2 regions of the Arthrobacter sp. Ms25 genome follow, and region 2 is predicted to be linked to the other one. Evidence: predicted binding sites of a transcription regulator. Region 2 holds the regulator's gene; the other holds the start of a gene.
What was found. The regulator Rex, encoded in region 2, represses fermentation and respiration genes when NADH is low (regulators of the CRP and FNR family bind a similar motif). The targets are predictions, from matches to a motif close to CTTGTGAANNNNTTCACAAG.

Region 1: the regulator Rex is predicted to act here: its motif matches at 2,258-2,277, upstream of AC5RT8_RS15240 (queuosine precursor transporter).

The regions. Positions count from the first base shown of each region.
Region 1 is NZ_JBNHFP010000005.1:137,173-143,428, reverse strand. Features, by position in the region: gene tgt (tRNA guanosine(34) transglycosylase Tgt) at 1-724, shown strand, start outside; gene AC5RT8_RS15250 (hypothetical protein) at 721-939, opposite strand; gene AC5RT8_RS15245 (hypothetical protein) at 1,002-1,208, opposite strand; gene AC5RT8_RS15240 (queuosine precursor transporter) at 1,393-2,130, opposite strand; gene AC5RT8_RS15235 (TetR/AcrR family transcriptional regulator) at 2,321-2,974, shown strand; gene thiD (bifunctional hydroxymethylpyrimidine kinase/phosphomethylpyrimidine kinase) at 3,069-3,914, shown strand; gene AC5RT8_RS15225 (polysaccharide pyruvyl transferase family protein) at 3,990-5,525, opposite strand; gene AC5RT8_RS15220 (glycosyltransferase family 2 protein) at 5,522-6,256, opposite strand, start outside.
Region 2 is NZ_JBNHFP010000004.1:38,851-45,106, forward strand. Features, by position in the region: gene gdhA (NADP-specific glutamate dehydrogenase) at 1-908, shown strand, start outside; gene AC5RT8_RS11660 (helix-turn-helix domain-containing protein) at 1,107-1,319, shown strand; gene AC5RT8_RS11665 (30S ribosomal protein bS22) at 1,518-1,616, shown strand; gene AC5RT8_RS11670 (HAD family hydrolase) at 1,740-2,552, opposite strand; gene AC5RT8_RS11675 (glutaredoxin family protein) at 2,619-2,870, shown strand; gene AC5RT8_RS11680 (redox-sensing transcriptional repressor Rex) at 2,870-3,628, shown strand; gene AC5RT8_RS11685 (hypothetical protein) at 3,625-5,397, opposite strand; gene AC5RT8_RS11690 (hypothetical protein) at 5,589-6,256, opposite strand, start outside.

The sequences.
Region 1 (6,256 bases), on a different contig from region 2:
TCGGATCGGGGCCGACATCATGTTTGCCTTCGACGAGCTGACCACGCTGATGAATTCGCGCGGATATCAGGAAATGTCCCTGGAACGGACCCGGCTCTGGGCCCTGCGGTGCCTTGCAGAGCACGAGCGGCTTACGCAGGAACGGGTCGGCAAGCCCTACCAGGCACTGTTCGGTGTGCTGCAGGGAGCCCAGTACGAGGACCTGCGCCGCAAGGCGGCCCGGGACCTCGGCGCCATGGACTTCGACGGGTTCGGACTGGGCGGGGCGTTCGAGAAGGAAAACCTCGGCACCATTGTCCGCTGGTGCACGGAAGAGCTTCCGGAAAACAAGCCCCGCCACCTGCTGGGGATTTCAGAGCCCGATGACATCTTTACGGCCATTGAAAACGGTGCCGACACCTTCGACTGTGTTTCCCCGACCCGGGTTGCGCGGAATTCTGCCTTCTACACTCCGCACGGCCGCAAGAACCTGTCCAATGCCAGGTACAAGCGGGACTTCGGGCCGCTGGTCGAGGGCTGCGACTGCTACACGTGCACCAACTACACCCGTGCGTACATCCAGCACCTTTTCAAGTCCAACGAGATGGTCAGCCACACGCTGATCTCCATCCACAATGAACGTTTCACCGTGAAGCTTGTCGACGATGCCCGCCTGTCCATCGAGGACGGGACGTTCTTCGACTTCAAGGCAGAGGTCCTGGGCAAGTACTACAGCGGGAGCTAGTTCCAGGCCCGCGGCAGCGGCTCGTTCTCCTGCTCATCGGCTTCGCCGGTGGGGTTCTGTTCTTCGGCGCTGGGGTCTTCCGGACCGCCGGTGGGTGCACCGGCCTGCTGCTGTCCGTTGTCCTGGCCGTCCTCGCCCGGAGCCGGCGGATCCACAATCTGCAGCTGTTCTTCGGCCGCTGTTTCGTTGTGTTCGAAATCTTTGTCCTCGGGCACAATATCCTCCTGTTTGGGGTGAGGCTGCGGATTGTTCAGGGAGCCGGGCGGAAACGGCCGGGTTAGGAATTATCCGGCTTCGCCAGAGTCGCTTCGTCCTCTTGCAAGGCGGGCTGGGAGTCCCGTTCGTCGTCGCCGGGGCTGTCGTTCTGCCGCAGATCCTCAACCATCGCCTGGGTGACTTCGTCGTTGAACTCATCGCGGCTTCCCGCCAGGTTCTCGTCTACTGCCTTGGCTCCGGGGTTGGGAACCGGTTCCTGATTGCTCATGTGCTGTCTCCTGCCTTGCTGGGGAAGTACAAGCGTGCGTTCCACCACCATTGCACATCCGCGCGCAGATTTCCCCCGGCCCCTGGTTCCGGTCACCGGAACGAGAAGGCGCAAAATACCGTTTTCGGCCCGGAAACCGGTAATTCGTGCCTTCTCGTTTCCCCGACAGGGCTGCGGCGTGTAGCTAGCCGGCCCGGGTCAGTTCCCGCTCGGGCTCCACATAGCTGGGCTCGCGTTTCTTGATCACCCGGATGACCAGGGCAGTGACGGGCACAAAAAGGTACTCAATCAGCGTCTTGTAGAGGAAGCCGAACAGGACGTAGTTCAGGAAGCCGCCAGCGTCGGTAATCCCGATCACCGGAGCTGCAATGGCGCAGAAAATCAGGGTGTCGGCGAACTCCCCCACTCCGGTGGAAGCCATCAGCCGCCCGGCAAGTGCCTTCTCCCGGAACCGATCCTTCATCCGGGTCAGCACCAGGGAGTTGAGCAGCTGCCCGGCAAGGAACCCGAGCAGGCTCGCAGCCACAATCTGCCAGACCGGTCCCAGCGCTGTCTCCAGTGCGGCCTGCTTCTCCAGTCCGTAGGCGTCATTGAACCCGGGCAGCGCAATGATGACCGCGAAACTGACGACGGCGAGGAGCGCCATCGCGAAGCCGGTGAAAATCGCGCGGCGGGCGGCTTTGAAGCCGTAGACCTCGCTGACCACATCGCCCAGGATGTACGCGAGCGGGAAGAGGAAAAAGCCGCCGTCGGTCACAATGTCCCAGCCGCCGGGGAGGGAAAACTGAACGCCCTTAGTGGCGCCGATATTGGAGATGACGATGACCACGCACATCAGGGTGAGGATCAGGTCGTACTGGGAGCTCCCGCGGGAGGCGTAGGTTGCAGCGGTTTTCACAGCTGCCCGTGGCTGTGCGTCCATGGCATTTCCGTTCGTAGTGGTTCGCCAGGCTTTCGCCGGCTGTATTAGCACTGTGCCCGCTGCCCCGGGCAGCCCCGCAGGGCCGCATCCATTCTGCCACGGCCCGCCGGATCGCCGCGCACGGCGCTTTTTGAACACGTTCAAGAATGTGGTCTACTGAACGCTGGAAATACTGCATAAGGGAGCATCATTGGCCGTCATTGCCAAAAGCGAACAGACGCGCCGGCTCCTCATCGATACGGCCCTGCGCCTCTTTGCCTCACAGGGTTACGAAAAGACCACCATGCGAGCCATCGCACTGGAAGCGAATGTCTCCGTCGGGAGCGCCTACTACTATTTCCGCTCCAAGGATGACCTCATCCATGAGCTGTACCGCTCCCTCCAGGATGAACACCGCTCGCTCGCGTTGCCGCAGATCCGCGAGGGGCACAACCTGGGTGAAAACCTGCTGGCCATCCTCACTGCAGGCCTGACAACCATGGAGCCCTACCACGGCTTCGGCGTGCATTTCCTGCGCGGTGCCATGGCACCGCACCGCAGCGGCGACGACGCCGTCGGACGGGGAAAGGCAATCGCCATGTTCCGGGAAGCGGTGTCGAGTGCCAGGCCGCAGCCGCCCGTGGCACTGCGCAACGACCTGCCCGAACTGCTCTGGCTGGTGCATATGGGAATCACCTTTTTCTGGGTCTACGACCGTTCCCCCGGACAACGCAGGTCCCACCGGCTGGCCGCCAGTGTGGCACCGCTGATCGCCAAACTCGTGATCCTGTCCCGGCTCCCGGTGGTCCGCAGCATCGTGGAAGACGTGGTCCATCTGCTCCGTGCCGTCCGGCGGGACGGCTAGCCGGTTCCGCCGGTTGCACAACGACGGCGGCACGGCGTAACAGGGCGTCTTGCGCGGGTGGCCGGTTTCGTCGATTTGGGTGGAAGATAGACGCATGTCTGCTAACACACACACTTCTGCGCCCGCTGCTCCGGCCGTCACGCTGACCATCGCCGGCTCGGAAGCCACCGGCGGCGCCGGCGCCCAGGCCGATCTGAAGACCTTCCAGGAACTGGGCGTCTACGGCATCACCGCACTGACGTGCATCGTTTCCTTCGACCCCAATGACTCCTGGAACCACCGGTTCGTGCCGGTGGATCCGCAGGTCATTACCGACCAGCTCGAGGCCATCCTGACCGCCTATGACCTGGACACGGTCAAAATCGGGATGCTCGGCACCCCGGCAACCATCGACGTCGTCGCCAAGGCCCTGCAGGCCCAGGACTGGAAGAACCTCGTGCTGGACCCGGTGCTCATCTGCAAGGGCCAGGAACCCGGCGCCGCGCTGGACACGGACAAGGCACTCAAGGCCCAGATCCTTCCGCTGGCAACCTTCGTCACACCCAACCACTTCGAGTCCATGTCGCTGTCCGGCATGGACTCCATTGAGAATGTGGAAGACCTGAAGGAAGCGGCCCGCCGCATCCATGAGGCCAGCGGAGCCGTGGTCCTGGCCAAGGGCGGCGTCCGGCTGGAAGGCGACGACGCCGTCGACGTTTTCTACGACGGTGAAACCATGGAGGTGCTGCGAGCACCCAAGGTGGGCGAGGTAGCCGTGAGCGGTGCCGGCTGCACCCTGGCCGCCGCCATCACGGCGGAACTGGGCAAGGGCGCTACTCCGCTGGAGGCTGCCCGGACCGCCAAGGCGTTCGTCACCGAGGGCATCCGCAACCGCGTGTCCTCGAATGCACCGTTTGACGCCCTGTGGCAGGGCGGCGCCGGGCAGGGTCCGGCCCTCTAGCGGTACCGGGCGCCGCGCACGGTCTCCGCTCCGGCGGCGGCAGCGTGCGCGGCGCCGCCTGCGTGTGCGGGTTCTTTAGCCGCGCGGGCGGCGGATCCTGGAATAGGCTCCGTGCAGGGTCAAGGCGGTCTGCACGGTCCGGCTGCCTGCCAGGCGCTGATGTGCATCCTGTTCCTGCAGCAACGCCCGGTGGAGGGGCGCGGTGAACGACTGCACCCTGTCCTCCTCCGCCGCCAGACGTGCTTCCAGAAGTGACTGCGCATAGAACCGCGGGTGCAAAGCTGCCGCTGCCTTCCTCCAGTCACCGTTGGCGTCGAACCGGGCCGAATGCGGCACGCCTCCGGCAGCAGTGCCGCCGTCGCCGGCAGCCTCGGCGGGCACGAAGGACCGGTCTCCGCCCAGCACGCCGGCTACCCGGTCCCACCAGGTATCCGCGCCACGGGTGCGCTCCTGCCGCAGGGCAGCCAGGTGTTCCGCTGCTTCGGAGCGCCGTTCCCATGCCTCGAACAGCGCCTCCTGCAGCAGGCCTTCAAGCAAAGCCGGGAGACCGAGGACAAAGTCCTGCATTCCCCAGTTCTCCATTGCTCCGCGCAGCCGGGCGTCCGAGTATGCATCCACGGACAACGCCACGGTGGGGACGCCGGCAGAAACAGCGAACACTGCAGGGTGGTACCGGGTGGTGACCACCAGGGAGGCACCCCGCGTCAGCCGCGCCGCTTCGCGGGCAGTCACCACCGGCGCCAAAACCGCGGGACTGGTCATGAGCGCCGCGATCTCCCCATGGATCCCGCAGTCTGCGTCATTGTTCCCGGGAACACCCATATGCGGAATGAACACCGCGGGCTGCTGCGTCCTGGCGTACAGCTGGTCCAGGACGTCCGCGAGACCGATCCGGTAGGCAGCGTCGCCTCCGGGCGCAAACGTCACTGCCGCATAGCCGCCGCGGGGCGCTTCGAACCGGGCCAGCGGCTGGCCGGCATCGTGCTGCGCCTGGACCGGATCGCCGGGGCCCTCCGGGAAGGGGTCGGAGAGGAACGAGGCGTCATCCAGTCCGGGAACTGCCTCGATTCCCAGTTCCCCGGCCAACCGGGCGGACGTGGATTCCCGGACTCCCACGAGGTCGGCACTTTCCAGCATTCCGGCCAGGACCTGGGCATCCCGGGCTGTCAGCACCGGGCCGAGGGTCTGGCCGGATACCACTACGGGTTTCCCGAGACTGCGGGCAATGGCTGTAACCGCTGCACGCTCGTACAGGAGCCATCCGTACCGTGAGTTCAGGTTCCCCCCGCCAGCTATCAGCACTGCGTCCACGGACTCCAGCACCTTTATCAGCTCCCGGCCCGGATCCGGTTCCGGCAGCGCAGACGTGCCGTCCAGGTGGAGGCGGATACGGTGCAGGTATTCTTCCCGCTCGGCAGGACTCCAGGGGAATTCCAGCGTGGCTGCCGCCGGATGCCCGTAGCCCTGCTGCGTCTGCCGGGGGTCCCGGGACAACAACACGACGTCGAGGCCGCGCCGGCTCAACTCGTCCGCGGCTGCGTGCCCCATGGCTTCGTCACCGACGTGGTAAACGTGCTGCCCGACGTCGGCCAGCACCGCGACCCGAGTCACTTCCGCGTCCTGCCGATCAGGGCGCGGATCCGCTCCCCCGCCGACCGCATCCGGCCGACCGAGCCGCTGAGGCTGGTCCGCCGCACCACCGTGTCTTCCAGCCGGTGGATCGATTCATTCAACCGGTGCTCCATCTCTTCGATCCGCCGCCGGTTTTCGTGCAGGACATTCTCCTGCCGCGCCAGCAGGGACGTGAGGTGGAGCATGGTGCCCATCCCGTACTCGGCGATGTCGGCCCGGAGATAGGAATCACGCACTTCGGCATCAAAACGGCGGTGCGCTTCGGCCTTGGCAAACAGGCTATTGGCCGCATCTCCCGTGGCTTCAGGGCGCTGGCACCAATAAGCAAGGGCAGTACCGTCGATGAAGGCGATCTCGTGTCGGGCCAGGATGCGCAGGGTGAATTCCCAGTCACCGACCGCTTCAAGGGACTCGTCATAAAACCCGAGCTCATCATGCAGCGACCGGCGGTAAAGAAATGAAATCGGCACGGCATGGTTGCTGCGCAACATTTCACCGAAGGAGATCCGGGTCATTCCGGGGCAGAAGGGCTCCGAACTTACTTCACGGATTTCGCCACTGCTGATCTCTTCATACCGGATGTCGGTCCGGACCATTACTCCCGCTGCGGCGGAGCTTTCCAACTGATCGACGGTCCGCTTAAGGAAGTCCGGGTGCCATAAATCATCATCGTCGTGGATGGCGATGTAGGTGCTGGAACATGCCCTGAT
Region 2 (6,256 bases):
GCCAGTCCTTCATGACCGAGCTGTACCGGCACATCGGCGAGTACACGGATGTTCCCGCCGGGGACATCGGCGTCGGCGGCCGCGAGATCGGCTTCCTTTTCGGACAGTACAAACGCATCACCAACCGCTACGAGTCCGGTGTCCTCACCGGTAAGGGCGTCAGCTGGGGCGGATCCCTGGTCCGGCCCGAGGCCACCGGCTACGGTGCGGTGATGTTTGTCGAGGAGATGCTCAAGACCAAGGGCATGAGCCTGGACGGCCAGCGCGTGATTGTCTCCGGTTCGGGCAACGTGGCCATCAATGCCATCGACAAGGCCCAGATGCTCGGCGCCACGGTGGTGGCCTGCTCCGATTCCTCCGGGTACGTCGTGGATGAGAAGGGCATCGACGTCCCACTGCTGCGGCAGATCAAGGAAGTGGAACGGGGCAGGATCTCGGAGTACGCCGAGCGCCGCGGACACTCCGTGCACTACGTGGCGGAAGGCTCGATCTGGAACGCCGGGGCCGGCGTCGCCCTGCCCTGCGCCACCCAGAATGAACTGGATGAAGCGGACGCGCTGGCCCTGATCCAGTCCGGTGTCCGGGCCGTAGCGGAGGGTGCGAACATGCCGTGCACGCCGGCGGCCATCACGGCCTTCCAAGCCGCCGGCGTGCTCTTCGGTCCGGGCAAAGCCGCCAACGCCGGGGGCGTGGCCACCTCGGCCCTGGAGATGCAGCAGAACGCCAGCCGGGACTCCTGGTCGTTCGAGCACACCGAACGCCGGCTCAGCGAAATCATGGTCAATATCCATGAGCGGTGTGCCCGGACCGCGGAGGAATACGGCTCGCCCGGCGATTACGTGGTGGGCGCCAACATCAGCGGCTTCGTGCAGGTGGCCGATGCGATGCTGGCCCAGGGCGTGATCTAGGCCGGCTTGTACCGGCAGGGACCCCTGCGGCGGAAAGAACTTCCACTATGGTTACTCCTGCCACTACAGTAGGGACCGTACGGGGCCGCAAGTGACGCATGTCGCAGCAGGCCGGTGACGCGATTGTCCTTCAGCCACAGGTGCTCCCACATGGCTTGCTGCGGGGAGCGGCGGCAATGAGCAAAGGAACGGGACTAAATGGCAGACGAGGGAAACTTCTCGGATGTGCGGTTTCTGACGGTGTCGGAAGTTGCCGACGTCATGCGGGTCTCCAAGATGACTGTGTACCGCCTGGTGCATTCAGGCGAGTTGCCGGCCGTCCGTTTCGGCCGGTCCTACCGGGTGCCGGAATCAGCTGTCGAGAAGGTGCTCCGGGATGCCGTCATTGACCGTCGTTCGGACTCGGCATAGCGCTGCCGGCCGCCGCTGAACAGTGCGGGCACATCGGTTTCGCGTTGAAGTGACAAGCGGTCAAATTTCACAGCGCCGAAGCTGTACCCTGTTAAGGAACGTTTTAACCGAAAGCCAGTAACTACCGGCATCCAGCCCCTGCGCCCACGGCAGCGGGGGACGGACACCGGTGACTCCTAATAAGTTTGTGAGGACTCTGTGGGTTCAGTAATCAAGAAGCGCCGCAAGCGTATGGCCAAGAAGAAGCACCGCAAGCTGCTTCGCAAGACCCGTCACCAGCGCCGCAATAAGAAGTAGAACCTTCTCAGCGACGGCTGTCAGCGGTTCCCCGGCTGCACGCGCGGTCCCGGGTCCGCTACTGCAGAGCCCGCCAGTCCTCACGGACGGCGGGCTCCGTTATTTAAGCCGGCGAACAGACCCTCAGCGGTCCCGGACCCAGGAAAAACCGCGCCACAGACCGTAGCCCGCCCCCGCGACAGTGGCCGATTTCAGTCCCAGCGTTGCCGCCCTCCGGCCCGAGCGGAAGTCATACACCGGCCAGTTACGCTCCCGGGCATGGCGGCGAAGACGGGCGTCCGGGTTGATCGCCACCGGGTGCCCCACCAGGGTCAGCAGCGGAACGTCGTTGTAGGAATCGCTGTAGGCCCAGCAGTTGTTCAGGTCCAGGCCTTCCTTCTCCGCCAGCACCCTGACGCCGGCTGCCTTGGCCGGCCCGTGCAGGAATTCGCCGACCAGCCGTCCGGTGTACAAACCGTCGGTCACCTCACTCACGGTGCCGAGGGCGCCGGTGAGATTAAGCCGGTTGGCTATCACGGAGGCAACTTCGATAGGTGTTCCCGTCACCAGCCAGACCGGCCGGCCCGCCTCCATGTGCTGCTGCGTAAGCGCACGGGTGCCCGGCCAGATCTTGGAGACAATCATCTCGTCGTAGACTTCTTCGCCGAGGGTGCGTACGTCCTCCGATGAGAGTCCCGTGGCGAAGGCCAAGGCGGAGTCGCGCACGGAGTGTACGTCTTTGAGGTTTTCCCCCTGCAGCATGAATCTCAGCTGTTTGCTGGCGAACCCGGCTGCCTCGCGGAGGGTGAAGACTTTGCGCTGATACATCTTCCGTCCCAGGTGGAACAGGCTGGCGCCACGCATCAGCGTGTTGTCGACGTCGAAAAAGGCCGCTTCGCCGGGTTTGCCTGCTGCATCTGTGGTTCCGGTGGTTCGGACTACAGTGGCTCGGGGCATGCTTCGAGTCTACGCAAATCCGGCCCTGAGCGCGGAAATCCGACGTAGTGGGGCTATTTTGGACATATGAGTGAAGCCGCCGGACCGGAAGTCGTCCTCCTTACCCGACCGGGTTGCCACCTATGCGAAGACGCCAGGCTTGTGCTCCTGCGGGTAGGGGAGGACCTTGGCGTGGCATGGCAGGAACGCAGCGCAGAGGAAGAGCCGGAACTGGCGGCCCGCTTTGGCGAGGAGATCCCGGTGTTGTTCATCGACGGCGTCCAGCGGGACTTCTGGAAAATCGACGAAACACGGCTGCGGCGCCTGCTGGGAGCGTGATGGCACCCGAAAACATCCGGTCGGCCGACGAGCAGGCCGCCCTCGAGCGCGAAACGGCCAACAGCGACCAAGTGGTCCGAACGCCGTCGGCCGGGTCCGGACGGCACATCCCGCCGGCGTCGTTGGCGCGCCTGACCATCTACCTCAGGGCGTTGTCCGCCATGCTCGCCGACGGGATAGAGCGGGTGTCCTCGGAAGAGCTTGCCGAAGCGGCCGGCGTGAATTCGCCCAAGCTGCGGAAAGACCTCTCCTACCTGGGGTCCTACGGCACCCGCGGTGTGGGATATGACGTTCCGTACCTCAGCGGGCAGATCTCCGCCGCGCTGGGCCTGACATTGAACTGGCGGGTGGCCATAGTGGGTGCCGGCAACCTCGGCCGGGCCCTGGCAGGGTATCCGGGGTTCGGATCAAGGGGCTTCGAAGTAGTGGCCTTGTTCGATGCCGACCCCCTGGTGATAGGCCAGGAAGTGGGATGGCTGAGGATCAGCCCGGTGGACGCGCTTGAATCGGTGCTCGCGAAAACCAAGGCAAACATGGCGGTGCTCTCCGTGCCGGCCGAAGTTGCCCAGGACCTGTGCGACCGCCTCGTAGCGTCCGGCATTACCAGCATCCTCAGCTTCGCCCCGGTGGTGCTCCAGGCGCCGGAAGATGTCCAGATCCGCAAGGTGGACATGGCAACCGAACTGCAGATCCTTGCCTACCACGCCCAGCGTTCCCAAGTGTCGAAGATTGCCGCCCGTGGACGGCTGGCACACTAAAGGCGATCCGTCTTCAGCGGCTGCGTCGGGAGGTCTGTCTGGAGTGGTGCGCCCGGGAGATCCGTCTGGAGCGGTGCGTCCGGGTCGGGTCCGTACCGCTGGTACCGGCGGCGGAACCAGGGAGCAGCCCCCTTGGTGAAAGTGAGCCCGGCTCCTGCCGCGGCCAGAGCAGCGGCCGCTGCCTGAACCCCTGTCCCCGTGTTGACGGCATAGAAAAGCGCGGTGCCCGCAAAGACCGCCGAAACTATCCGTGCCCAGCGCCGCTTATCCCGGAGGGTCACGGCCAGCAGGAGCGCGATCCCAAAGATGACCAAGGCATAGGCAATCTCCACCGCCGCCGCGGTCCGGGCATAGAGGGCCGCGGTGACCCCGTACCGTTCGAAAAGGGCTAATACCGGCGGCAGCGAATCGGGCACGGGCATACGGGAAACGGCCGAGATGGTGCCCCCAAGATTGAGCACCCCGGCACCCGCGATGAAGGAACAAGCGGCAGCAATGGCCGGAACGGGATTACCGGTATTGGCAGGCAGCCGGCGCTGCACCGCACGGATTCCCATGCCAAGGGCCCGACCGACCATCCGGGCGGTAAAAGAAATGACACGGGCAGTGAAGGCCACGATACGGGCAAAGGTCAACGCCGAAACCCACAGGATATGCGCCGTGCCGCGGGCGGCTCGGCTGGCCGCGTGCCAGACTGCCAGGGCTGCGACCGACACTGCATGGGCGACGATACGTGCCCCGGCAGCGGCGGCAAGCGCGGTGGCCCGCGATGCCCGGGACACGGCGTCGGCGGCTGTCTGGAGCCCATGCCGAACGGCGGCGGCTGTGGTTCTGCTCCAAGAGGTAGCCCGGTCAAATCCGGCATGGGCGGTTGCGGCGGTCGCGTGGGCGCCGCGTTGGGTCGCTGCGGCGGTGGCCCGCGCTCCGGTCCGGACAGCGGCGGATATGGCATGTGCCCCGTGTTGTACCTGGAGGACTCCGGCTTGGGCAGTGGATGCGGTGGCGCGGGCTCCTCGTTGGGCGGTGGATGCGGTCGCGTGGGCGCCGCGTTGGGTCGCGGCGGCGGTGGCGCGCGCTCCGGTCCGGACGGCGGTGGATACGGCGTGTGCCCCGTGTTGTACCTGGAGGGCTCCGGCATGGGCGGTTGCGGCGGTGGCATGGGCTCCGGTCTGGACGGCGGCGGATACGGCGTGTGCGCCGTGTTGTACCCTCAGGGCTCCGGCATGGGCCGTGGAAGCGGTCGCGCGCGCTCCTCTTTCTGCGGTTGCGGCGGTGGCATGGGCACCGGTCTGGACGGCGGTGGATACGGCATGTGCGCCGGACCGCACGTAGCCGGATGCCGTGCGGGCGAGGGCGCGGATCCAGGTCAAGGCGCCTGAAACTCCGGCACGGACCCAGGCGGACGTTCCGCGCAGTCCCGTGCCCAGCCAGGCGGACGTACCGCGCAGCCCCGTGCCCAGCCAGGCGAAGGCCCCGGAAAGTCCGCTGATAAGCCAGCCGAAGGCGCCGTTCAGCCCCGTCCGTAGCCAGAGGTAGGCGGCGTTGCCGCTGTTGTCCGGTGCGGCGCCGGTGGCCGGCGCTGCGGACCCCGCTGGGGGTGCGGTGCCATCGGGTGCCGCAGTGTTCCCGGCTATCGCCGGGGGACGGGCTGGGGGATCAGGAACCACAATGCTGGACCCTGCAATCTCCGGACTATCGGTCGACTCGTGCAGGTAACGCAGCGGCAGGCGCGGTTTCTGGCGCGGCGGGTTCGGAAGCAGTGCGGCCATGGTCCTCCCCTTCACGGCGGAACAGCGTCCTCCGGGGCATCCTGCGGAAGCAACGCATCTTCCGGAAGAGAACACAACGCTACGCGGGCGCGGCCCGCCTGTGACCCCCGTGGACGCAGAACCCGGCCCGGCACGGGAAAAGTCCCGGAGGCAAACCCTCCGGGACCTTTCAGCAGGGCCGCACGGACCGCTTAGTACGGGTACAGCGGCGTCCTGCGGAAGTAGGGATTGGACGGCTGCAGGTACAGGAGCACGATGCCCGCAAGTCCCAGCAGGGTGGAGGCCAGCGAAACCAGGCTCAGCGGCGAGGTGAAGTAGGCGCCGAGCATGGTGAGGACGCTCACCAGCGAGAAGGCTGCAAACACCGTACCGATGACGCGGGCCCAGTTCTTCCCCCTTCGGACGAAGAGCGCGATCAGTACGTAGATCCCGAAGCTGATCAGGGCCACGATTATGCCGAAGGAAACGAGGAAGGTGCTCACGCTCCTATCGTCCAGTCCGGCATCGCTGAACGTCTGCTGTTCCTGGGAGGTGACCAGGGAGGGAAGGGTGAACGAAGTAATCACGTTATTAATGAGGCTCAGCACACCCGCGGCGATGATCAGCCAGGAGCCGATGATGACCTCTCGGGGCGCGGAGGTCTTTGCAGGGTGTACCGGCGGCGCCGGATAACCCGAGGGGCGGTCGGCCCCATAGGGGCCCGGCGTGTACTGGCCGTACTGCGGCTCCGGCCTGGCTGCGGGATAACCGGGTCCGCCGACGCCGCCGGGTCCGCCAGAGCCGGGTGCCCCGGGGGCTGCCGGCCCGTCGGGCAGCGGGGGATTAGCGGGGTAATTCGGATCGCGCCCTGGCTCTGGAG